3 regions of the Streptomyces sp. NPDC039609 genome follow, and region 2 is predicted to be linked to each of the others. Evidence: predicted binding sites of a transcription regulator. Region 2 holds the regulator's gene; each other region holds the start of a gene.
The links. Region 2 encodes HrcA, which represses chaperone genes, less so after heat shock. Its sites were predicted from a motif close to TTNGCACTCNGNNNNNCNGAGTGCNAA; they were not measured.
Positions count from the first base shown of each region.

Region 1 (3,274 bases), on a different contig from region 2:
AGGTGAGGGTCACGTGCACGGGCGGGCCGGGCATGAGCTCGAAGTTCTCCGTGTAGACGAGGCGCTCGTTCGGGACGATCTCCTCGTACGTTCCGAAGAAGACGATCTCCTGTCCGTCCGGCGCCCGCTGTCCCCAGCGCCAGGCTCCGCCGACCCGGAGGTCGACGTCGACGACCGTCGTGGTCAGCGCGGCGATCCCGTACCACTGGCGGACGTGCTCGGACGTCGTCCACGCCTCCCAGACGCGGGCGGGCGGGGCCTCGAAGGTTCGGGTGATGACCAGCTCGCGGTCGGTGGGTGTCGTCAGCAGCGTGATCATGGAACGCTCCCGCCGTGGGGGATCCGGCCGTGCGGGATCCGTCAGGGTCCTCCCACCAGCATCACCCCGAACGCCCGAGGGCGGCACCCGCAGACAGCCCGAGGGCGGTACCCCGGCAAGGAGTACCGCCCTCGGTCGCGTACAGCGAGGAACTACCGATCCGGAAGGATCAGAAGTCCATGTCACCGCCCGGCATGCCGCCCGGAGCGGCCGCACCGGCCTTCTCGGGCTTGTCGGCGATGACGGCCTCGGTGGTGAGGAACAGCGCGGCGATGGAGGCCGCGTTCTGCAGGGCAGAGCGCGTCACCTTCGCCGGGTCGATGATGCCCTCGGCGATGAGGTCCACGTACTCGTTGGTCGCGGCGTTCAGGCCGTGGCCGACGGGCAGGTTGCGGACCTTCTCCGCCACGACGCCACCCTCGAGGCCGGCGTTGACGGCGATCTGCTTCAGCGGGGCCTCGAGGGCCAGCTTCACGATGTTCGCGCCCGTGGCCTCGTCACCCGTGAGGTCGGCCTCGAGCTTCTCGAAGACGTTCGACGCCTGGAGCAGGGCCACGCCACCACCGGCGACGATGCCCTCCTCGACGGCCGCCTTCGCGTTGCGAACGGCGTCCTCGATGCGGTGCTTGCGCTCCTTGAGCTCGACCTCGGTCGCGGCACCGGCCTTGATGACCGCAACACCGCCGGCGAGCTTCGCCAGGCGCTCCTGCAGCTTCTCGCGGTCGTAGTCGCTGTCCGAGTTCTCGATCTCGGCACGGATCTGGTTGACGCGACCGGCAACCTGGTCGCTCTCGCCGGAGCCGTCGACGATCGTGGTCTCGTCCTTGGTGATGACGACCTTGCGGGCGCGGCCCAGCAGGTCCAGGCCGGCGTTCTCGAGCTTGAGACCGACCTCCTCGGAGATGACCGTGCCGCCCGTGAGGATGGCGATGTCGTTCAGCATGGCCTTGCGGCGGTCGCCGAAGCCCGGAGCCTTGACCGCGACGGACTTGAAGGTGCCGCGGATCTTGTTGACGACCAGGGTCGACAGGGCCTCGCCCTCGACGTCCTCGGCGATGATCAGCAGGGGCTTGCCCGACTGCATGACCTTCTCCAGGAGCGGGAGCAGGTCCTTCACGGAGGAGATCTTGGAGTTGACGATCAGGATGTACGGGTCGTCCAGGGACGCCTCCATACGCTCCATGTCGGTGGCGAAGTACGCCGAGATGTAGCCCTTGTCGAAGCGCATACCCTCGGTGAGCTCCAGCTCCAGACCGAAGGTCTGGGACTCCTCGACGGTGATGACGCCTTCCTTGCCGACCTTGTCCATCGCCTCGGCGATGAGCTCGCCGATCTGGGTGTCGGCGGCGGAGATGGAGGCCGTGGAAGCGATCTGCTCCTTGGTCTCGACATCCTTCGCCTGCTCGAGCAGGGCGCCCGAGACGGCCTCGACGGCCTTCTCGATGCCGCGCTTGAGGGCCATCGGGTTGGCGCCGGCCGCCACGTTGCGCAGGCCCTCGCGGACGAGCGCCTGGGCGAGGACGGTCGCGGTGGTCGTACCGTCACCGGCGACGTCGTCCGTCTTCTTGGCGACTTCCTTGACCAGCTCGGCGCCGATCTTCTCGTACGGGTCCTCGAGCTCGATCTCCTTGGCGATGGAAACACCATCGTTGGTGATCGTGGGGGCGCCCCACTTCTTCTCGAGGACGACGTTCCGGCCCTTGGGGCCAAGGGTGACCTTTACGGCGTCGGCGAGCTGGTTCATCCCGCGCTCGAGACCGCGCCGTGCCTCCTCGTCGAACGCGATGATCTTGGCCATGTGAAGTGGTCCTCCCGGACATGGGGTGGATAACGCTCCAGGACCGCGCCGACGCCCGCGACGGACGGCCTGCGTACCCGGCGGTTCCTTGCCCCACCTGGCCGCGGACCTCGTCTGCCCGATCCTCGTAAGCACTCTCACCTTCAGAGTGCTAACGCCAATGATTAGCACTCGGCCCATGCGAGTGCAAGCGACTCCCACAGATCGAGAGACGGCCCGGGCGCACGTCCCCTCCCCTCCCGCACACGCGCGAGGGGTCCGCATCCTGGTCAGGATGCGGACCCCTCGACGTAGAGAACGCGTGAGTGCGTACGTGGTGGCCGATCGCGCCGTGCTCAGACGGCGAGCTTGACCATGTCCGCCTGCGGACCCTTCTGGCCCTGCGAGATCTCGAACTCGACCCGCTGACCTTCTTCAAGGGTGCGGTAACCGTCCATCTGGATCGCGCTGTAGTGGACGAATACATCCGCACCACCGTCGACCGCGATGAAGCCGTAGCCCTTCTCCGCGTTGAACCACTTGACGGTGCCCTGAGCCATGCCTAACTCCCCTATTACTGGCCCTTGCGCGGGACCGCACTTCGCGGACCCGGGTCAGACCCTGCGCCGGAACGCGTCGACCGCGGCTGAATGTATCTGTCCAACTGCCCTCTGCAACAGGTCAATCGGACGAGAAATCTGGGCGCGACGGAAAGGAGAATTAAGGAGAATTCACTGAATCCCGGGGCAAGTCGGGCCCGTCAAAGTGCGCAGAAGGTACACAACACTCGAACACTTTGGCTGCTTCTTGTCGGGTGCGGGCGCATTCTCATATGCGTCTGGCACAAGCAGCGAAGGGAAGTCAGGGGGACTTCCCCAACTCTACCCCGTTCAACCATGCAGAATTACCCCCTCCGCTTCTCCGGCGGAGGGGGCAATTCAAGTGACCGTGGGTAACTCAGGTGACCGTGGGTGACTCAAAGGCCTTTGTACGGTCGCCCCGGGGCTCAGCAGCCGCCGGCGACCGCCGGGATGATCGAGACGCCGGCGCCGTCCGGCGTCGCCGTCTCCAGGCCCTGCTCGAAACGGACGTCGTCGTCGTTGACGTACACGTTCACGAAGCGGCGCAGCTTGCCCTGGTCGTCCAGGACGCGGGCGGCGATACCCGTGTGGTTCTTC
Region 1 is NZ_JBVIUJ010000013.1:137,563-140,836, reverse strand. Features, by position in the region: gene ACZ561_RS32300 (SRPBCC family protein) at 1-319, opposite strand, end outside; gene groL (chaperonin GroEL) at 489-2,117, opposite strand; gene ACZ561_RS32290 (cold-shock protein) at 2,453-2,656, opposite strand; gene ACZ561_RS32285 (MoaD/ThiS family protein) at 3,103-3,274, opposite strand, start outside.
Region 1: a site for HrcA is predicted at 2,282-2,308, ahead of groL (chaperonin GroEL). Genes of this name have one in related genera too.

Region 2 (3,274 bases):
ACCCTGCTGCCCCGGCTGACTGCACCGGCCCGGGGGCAACCCCCGGACCCCCGGCAATCACGCCACCTACCGACCGTTGAACGCATCCTTCAGCCGCGAGAACAGACCCTGCTGCCCCGGCTGGAACTGACCCGTGGGCCGCTCCTCGCCACGCAGCTTCGCCAGTTCGCGCAGCAGCCGTTCCTGCTCGGGGTCGAGCTTCGACGGCGTCAGCACCTCGACGTGCACGATCAGGTCGCCGCGACCGCCACCGCGCAGGTGCGTGATGCCGCGCCCGTGCAGCGGGATCGACTGGCCGGACTGTGTGCCCGGGCGGATGTCGACCTCCTCGAGGCCGTCGAGCGTCTGCAGCGGCACCTTCGTACCGAGCGCGCCCGCCGTCATCGGGATGGTGACCGTGCAGTGCAGGTCGTCGCCCCGACGCTGGAAGACCTCGTGCGGGATCTCGTGGATCTCGACATACAGGTCACCGGCCGGACCGCCGCCCGGACCGACCTCGCCCTCGCCCGCGAGCTGGATGCGCGTGCCGTTGTCGACACCGGCCGGGATCTTCACGGTCAGCGTCCGGCGCGAGCGGACCCGCCCGTCGCCCGCGCACTCGGGGCACGGGGTCGGGACGACGGTGCCGAAGCCCTGGCACTGGGGGCAGGGGCGGGAGGTCATGACCTGGCCCAGGAAGGACCGCGTCACCTGCGAGACCTCGCCGCGACCGCGACACATGTCACAGGTCTGGGCGGAGGTGCCGGGCGCGGCGCCCTCACCGGAACACGTCGTACAGACGACGGCCGTGTCGACCTGGATGTCCTTGGTCGTGCCGAAGGCGGCCTCGTTGAGGTCGATCTCCAGCCGGATCATGGCGTCCTGGCCGCGGCGCGTGCGCGAGCGTGGCCCGCGCTGCGACGCCGTCCCGAAGAACGCGTCCATGATGTCCGAGAAGTTCCCGAAGCCGCCCTGGCCGAAGCCACCGGCCCCACCGCCGCCGGACGCGGACAGCGGGTCACCGCCGAGGTCGTAGACCTGCTTCTTCTGCGGGTCCGACAACACCTCGTAGGCGGCGTTGATCTCCTTGAAGCGCTCCTGCGTCTTCGGATCGGGATTCACATCCGGGTGCAGCTCGCGCGCGAGCCGCCGGAATGCCTTCTTGATCTCGTCCTGGGACGCGTCGCGGCGTACGCCGAGTACGGCGTAGTAGTCCGTGGCCACTTACGACTCCGCCAGGATCTGTCCGACGTAACGTGCCACTGCGCGTACCGCTCCCATCGTTCCGGGGTAGTCCATGCGGGTCGGTCCGACCACGCCGAGTTTGGCGACTGCCTCGTCGCCCGAACCGTAGCCGACCGCGACGACGGACGTGGAGGTGAGCCCCTGATGGGCGTTCTCGTGCCCGATCCGTACGGTCATGCCCGAGTCCTTGGCCTCGCCGAGCAGCTTGAGGAGCACGACCTGCTCCTCCAGCGCCTCGAGCACAGGCCTGATCGTGAGGGGGAAGTCATGGCCGAAGCGGGTGAGATTGGCGGTGCCGCCGATCATCAGCCGCTCCTCGTGCTCCTCCACCAGGGTTTCGAGGAGGGTCGCGAGCACCGCCGACACCGTGCCGCGGTCCTCCGTCTCCTCGAACGACTCCGGAAGATCCTGCACCAGCTGCGGCACGTCCGCGAAACGGCGGCCGACGACCCGGCTGTTGAGCCGGGCCCGCAGGTCCGCGAGCGAGGTCTCGCCGAACGGCGCGGGGCAGTCGATCATCCGCTGCTCGACCCGGCCGGTGTCCGTGATCAGCACGAGCATCAGTCGGGCAGGGGCGAGCGAGAGCAGCTCCACGTGCCGGACCGTCGAACGGGTCAGCGACGGGTACTGCACGACGGCGACCTGGCGCGTCAGCTGCGCGAGGAGCCGGACCGTGCGTCCGACGACGTCGTCGAGGTCGACCGCGCCGTCGAGGAAGTTGTGGATGGCGCGCCGCTCTGGCGTCGACAGCGGCTTCACGCCGGCGAGCTTGTCGACGAAGAGGCGGTAGCCCTTGTCGGTCGGGATGCGTCCGGCACTGGTGTGAGGCTGGGCGATGTAGCCCTCGTCCTCCAGGACGGCCATGTCGTTGCGCACGGTGGCGGGCGAGACGCCGAGCTTGTGGCGCTCCGTGAGCGCCTTGGAGCCGACCGGCTCCTCCGTCCCGACATAGTCCTGGACGATGGCGCGCAGCACCTCGAGTCTGCGTTCGCTGAGCATCGCGCACACCTCCAGCTGTCGTATCGGTTTGCTCCGCTTTTGGCACTCGCCCTGCTCGAGTGCCAGGAATCCCCTGGCCAGTGTACGGCGGCGGGCATCGCTCCTGGCAAGGAGGCCGGGTCGCCGGGTCGTAGCGGATAGCGTCGCCGTATGGATGTCGATTGGGAAGAGTACGGCTGGGAACGGCTCGGGGACGGGGTGGGCAGGCGGCGGCTGCCCGTCTGGGACGCCACGGTGGGCCTGGTGCTCGGCGAGAAGGCCGTGCTGCTGTACGACACGGGCTCCACGCTCCGGGAGGGGGCCGAGCTGCGGGCTCAGGTGGAGGCCCTCACGGGCGGCAGGAGAGTGACGCACATCGCACTGAGCCACCCCCACTTCGATCATGTGCTGGGCACGGCGGTCTTCGCGGGGGCGGAGGTGTACGGGGCGGTCGGCCTGGACGAGCTGCTGCTGCGGGAGCGGGAGTCGCTGCGGGTGTCCGCGGTGCGTCACGGGGTCGAGGAGCCGGCGGCGACGGAGGCCGTGGACGTCCTCGTCCTCCCGCGCCACACGGTGTCGGGCGAGTGGACGCTGGACCTGGGCGGTCGGCAGGTGCTGCTGGCCAATGTCGGGCCCGGTCACTCGGGCCACGACCTGGCGCTCCTGGTCCCCGACACGAACGGGGCGGAGGTCGTCTTCTGCGGCGACCTGGTCGAGGAGTCGGGCGAGCCGCAGGCGGGCCGGGACGCGATCGGCTCCCGCTGGCCGGCGGCCCTGGACCGGCTGCTCGCGCTGGGCGGGGAGGCCGCGGTGTACGTGCCGGGGCACGGGGCGGTGGTGGACGCTGCGTTCGTGCGGCGCCAGCGGGATGAGCTGGCACGACGCTTCTCCGTCGCATAACGTCGCCCAAATGCGCAGCTACAACCCGGACCTGACGCCCCCTTGGAAGCGTTCCGCGCCCGTGCCGGAAGTACCGGCAGAACCGGACCTCGTCGTCGAGGAGGTCTCGACGGGCTTCTGTGGGGCGGTGATCCGCTGTGAGGCGGGCACGGTGACCCTGGAGGACCGGTTC
Region 2 is NZ_JBVIUJ010000002.1:551,935-555,208, reverse strand. Features, by position in the region: gene dnaJ (molecular chaperone DnaJ) at 67-1,203, opposite strand; gene hrcA (heat-inducible transcriptional repressor HrcA) at 1,204-2,223, opposite strand; gene ACZ561_RS07875 (MBL fold metallo-hydrolase) at 2,374-3,102, shown strand; gene ACZ561_RS07870 (DUF3097 domain-containing protein) at 3,113-3,274, shown strand, end outside.

Region 3 (3,274 bases), on a different contig from region 2:
CCCAGCACGTCCAGACCGGCCTGGTCGAGCTTGAGGCCGACCTCCTCGGCGATGACGGTGGCACCCGTGAGGGTGGCCATGTCGCCGAGCATCGCCTTGCGGCGGTCGCCGAAGCCGGGGGCCTTGACGGCCACGGCGTTGAAGGTGCCACGGATCTTGTTGACGACCAGGGTCGACAGGGCCTCGCCCTCGACGTCCTCGGCGATGATCAGCAGCGGCTTGGAGGAGCCGGCCTGGATGACCTTCTCGAGGAGCGGCAGGAGGTCCTGGATCGAGGAGATCTTGCCCTGGTGGATCAGGATGTACGGGTCGTCGAGGACGGCCTCCATACGCTCCTGGTCGGTCACCATGTACGGGGACAGGTAGCCCTTGTCGAAGGCCATGCCCTCGGTGAAGTCGAGCTCCAGGCCGAAGGTGTTGGACTCCTCGACGGTGATGACACCGTCCTTGCCGACCTTGTCCATCGCCTCGGCGATGAGCTCGCCGACCTGCTGGTCCTGCGCGGAGAGCGCGGCCACGGCGGCGATGTCGGACTTGTCCTCGATCGGACGGGCGGTCGCGAGAAGCTCGTCGGAGACGGCCTTGACCGCGGCGTCGATGCCCTTCTTCAGGGCGGCCGGGGAGGCACCGGCGGCGACGTTGCGCAGACCCTCGCGGACGAGCGCCTGGGCGAGCACGGTGGCGGTTGTGGTGCCGTCACCCGCGATGTCGTTGGTCTTGGTCGCCACCTCCTTCACCAGCTGGGCACCGAGGTTCTCGTACGGGTCCTCGATCTCGACCTCGCGGGCGATCGTGACACCGTCGTTGGTGATGGTGGGAGCGCCGAACTTCTTGTCGATGACGACGTTGCGGCCCTTGGGGCCGATCGTCACCTTCACCGTGTCGGCAAGCTTGTTGACGCCGCGCTCAAGGGCGCGACGGGCGTCCTCGTCGAACTTCAGGATCTTCGCCATGGGAGCGATTCAGCCCTCTCGGAATTCGTGTGCAACTGGTGAAACGAACTGCGCCCCGGACGCCCGGTGCGGGGTCAGGGGCGCAGCTCAAGCATCGGGTTCGATACTTCGGTGAATTACTTCTCGACGATCGCGAGCACGTCGCGAGCCGAGAGGACGAGGTACTCCTCGCCGTTGTACTTCACCTCGGTGCCGCCGTACTTGCTGTACAGCACGATGTCGCCGGTCTTCACGTCGAGCGGCAGGCGCTCGCCGTTCTCGAAGCGACCCGGGCCCACCGCGAGGACGACGCCCTCCTGGGGCTTCTCCTTCGCGGTGTCCGGGATGACCAGGCCAGAGGCGGTGGTCTGCTCGGCGTCGAGCGGCTGGACCACAATGCGGTCCTCGAGCGGCTTGATGGCAACCTTGGAGCTGGTGGTCGTCACGATCCGACCTCCCCCTTCGGAGATCTCACGGGGCTAACTGTCTGAGGTGGCGACCAGGTGGATCCGTCGTCGCGGGTGCCGGACCTGCCCGTCGCTGTGTTGGCACTCTCCAATGGGGAGTGCCAGAGCCGAGACTATGACTGCGATTAGCACTCGGTCAAGCGGAGTGCCAATGCAGTGCGGTGTGGCGATTCGGTCTCGGTACGGGCAACGGCACTACGGAGCCGATGGTTCCGTACGAGTGTGCGGGCATGGACACCTCCAGCCCGCCGGTGCGCACCGGCGCCGACGTCACGTGCGGACTGCTGCTCCTGGTCCTGGACGGCGTGATCTCCCTCTGCGCCGCCCTCTTCCTGGCCCTGCGGGGCTGGAGCGGCCCGCCCGGTCCACAGAGCTCGGCGCCACCCCCGATGGACTGGACGCCGGTGATCACCTTCGGCGTGATCACCGGCGCCGTACTCCTGATCGCGTGGGCGATGCTGCGTGGCGGCTGGGCCTGGACGGCCGGAGGCCAGTTCCTCGCGGCGGGGCTGCTCTGCCTCGTCACCCTGCTCATCGCGGCGGAGGAGTGGACGACGGCACATCCCGAGGCCGCGGACACACCGGCGTCGGCTACCTCACCGCTCCCGCCGATGTGGACGACGGCACATCCCGAGGCCGCGGACACACCGGCGTCGGCTACCTCACCGCTGCCGCCGACAGGCGGTGCCGGGCAGAGCGCTTCCGTCAGGCACGGCTGAGGAACCCGACCGTCGCGCGTCCGCTGCGGCCTCACCGGCGCCACAGACCCCGGCTTCCGGACGACCGGCCAGCCCCTCGCCCTTCCGGTCGCCCACCCGCTCCGCCGCCTTCCGTCCCAGACGTTCGATCGGGTCCACCGACGAGGCACACCCCGTCACGCCCAGGAGCGCGCCGGTGAGCGCGAGGCCGGTCGCGAGCCGGCGCGCCCCGGTCACACGTAGTCCTCGAGCTTCGCGACCGCGTACCCCTTGGCCGTGATCGTCTTCATCACGCGCCGGATCATGTCGGCCATGGAACCCTTCCAGTCCTCCTTGCCCCGGAAGTGCGTGAGCACGATGTCGCCGGGGTGCAGGTCCCGGTCCCATTCGCGCCACTCCATCCGGTCGGGGAACGCCTCGGAGGCCCAGAGCGGGACCGCCTTGACCCCGCACGTCTTGGCCGCGCGCAGGGTGTCCTCGTTGTAATTGCCGTACGGCGGACGGAAGAGCGGCGGCCGCTTTCCGTACCGGTCCTCGATGACGTCCTGCATCCCGCAGATCTCCCGCTTCTGCTTGGCGTACGAAAGCCCGGGCAGGTAGCGGTGGTTGAGGGTGTGGTTGTGCAGGGAGACGCCGGCGGCCTGCATCTTCTCGAAGTAGCCGTAGTCGTCCTTGACGACGTAGTCGCTGAGGAAGGCGCTGTACGGGATCTGCAGCTCGCTCATCATCCGCAGCAGTTCGGGGTCCTTCTCCGCGCCGTCGTCGATCGTCAGGAAGACGATCTTCTCCTTGGTCGGCACGGTGGTGAAGACGGGCGGCAACCCCTCACCGTCGGTCTCGAAGCCCTTGCGAGTGGTGATCTTCGGCTTCACCTTGGGCGGGGCCGGGGCGTCCAGCGGGGGCCGGTCGAGGCCCCACTTCTTGGCGGCGAGCACGCGGGCGGCCCGCTGCTTGCGGACCTTCTCGACGTACGCGTCGAGAGCGCCGGCGGCACCCTGCTCCTGCGGCTGTCCGGCGGCGGGCTTCGCGGGGCCCTTGCGCGCGTCGCCGGTCTCCCCGGACGGTCCGGAACAGCCCGAGCCGAGCGCGGCGACGACAAGCACCCCGCCCACCGACCGTCTGAGCCGACGCGAGCGAGGGGGCCGCACTGAAGGCATCTGTTCCTTTTGTCGTACTA
Region 3 is NZ_JBVIUJ010000005.1:291,134-294,407, forward strand. Features, by position in the region: gene groL (chaperonin GroEL) at 1-953, opposite strand, end outside; gene groES (co-chaperone GroES) at 1,070-1,378, opposite strand; gene ACZ561_RS16575 (DUF6234 family protein) at 1,630-2,118, shown strand; gene ACZ561_RS16580 (polysaccharide deacetylase family protein) at 2,331-3,274, opposite strand, start outside.
Region 3: a site for HrcA is predicted at 1,525-1,551, ahead of groES (co-chaperone GroES). Genes of this name have one in related genera too.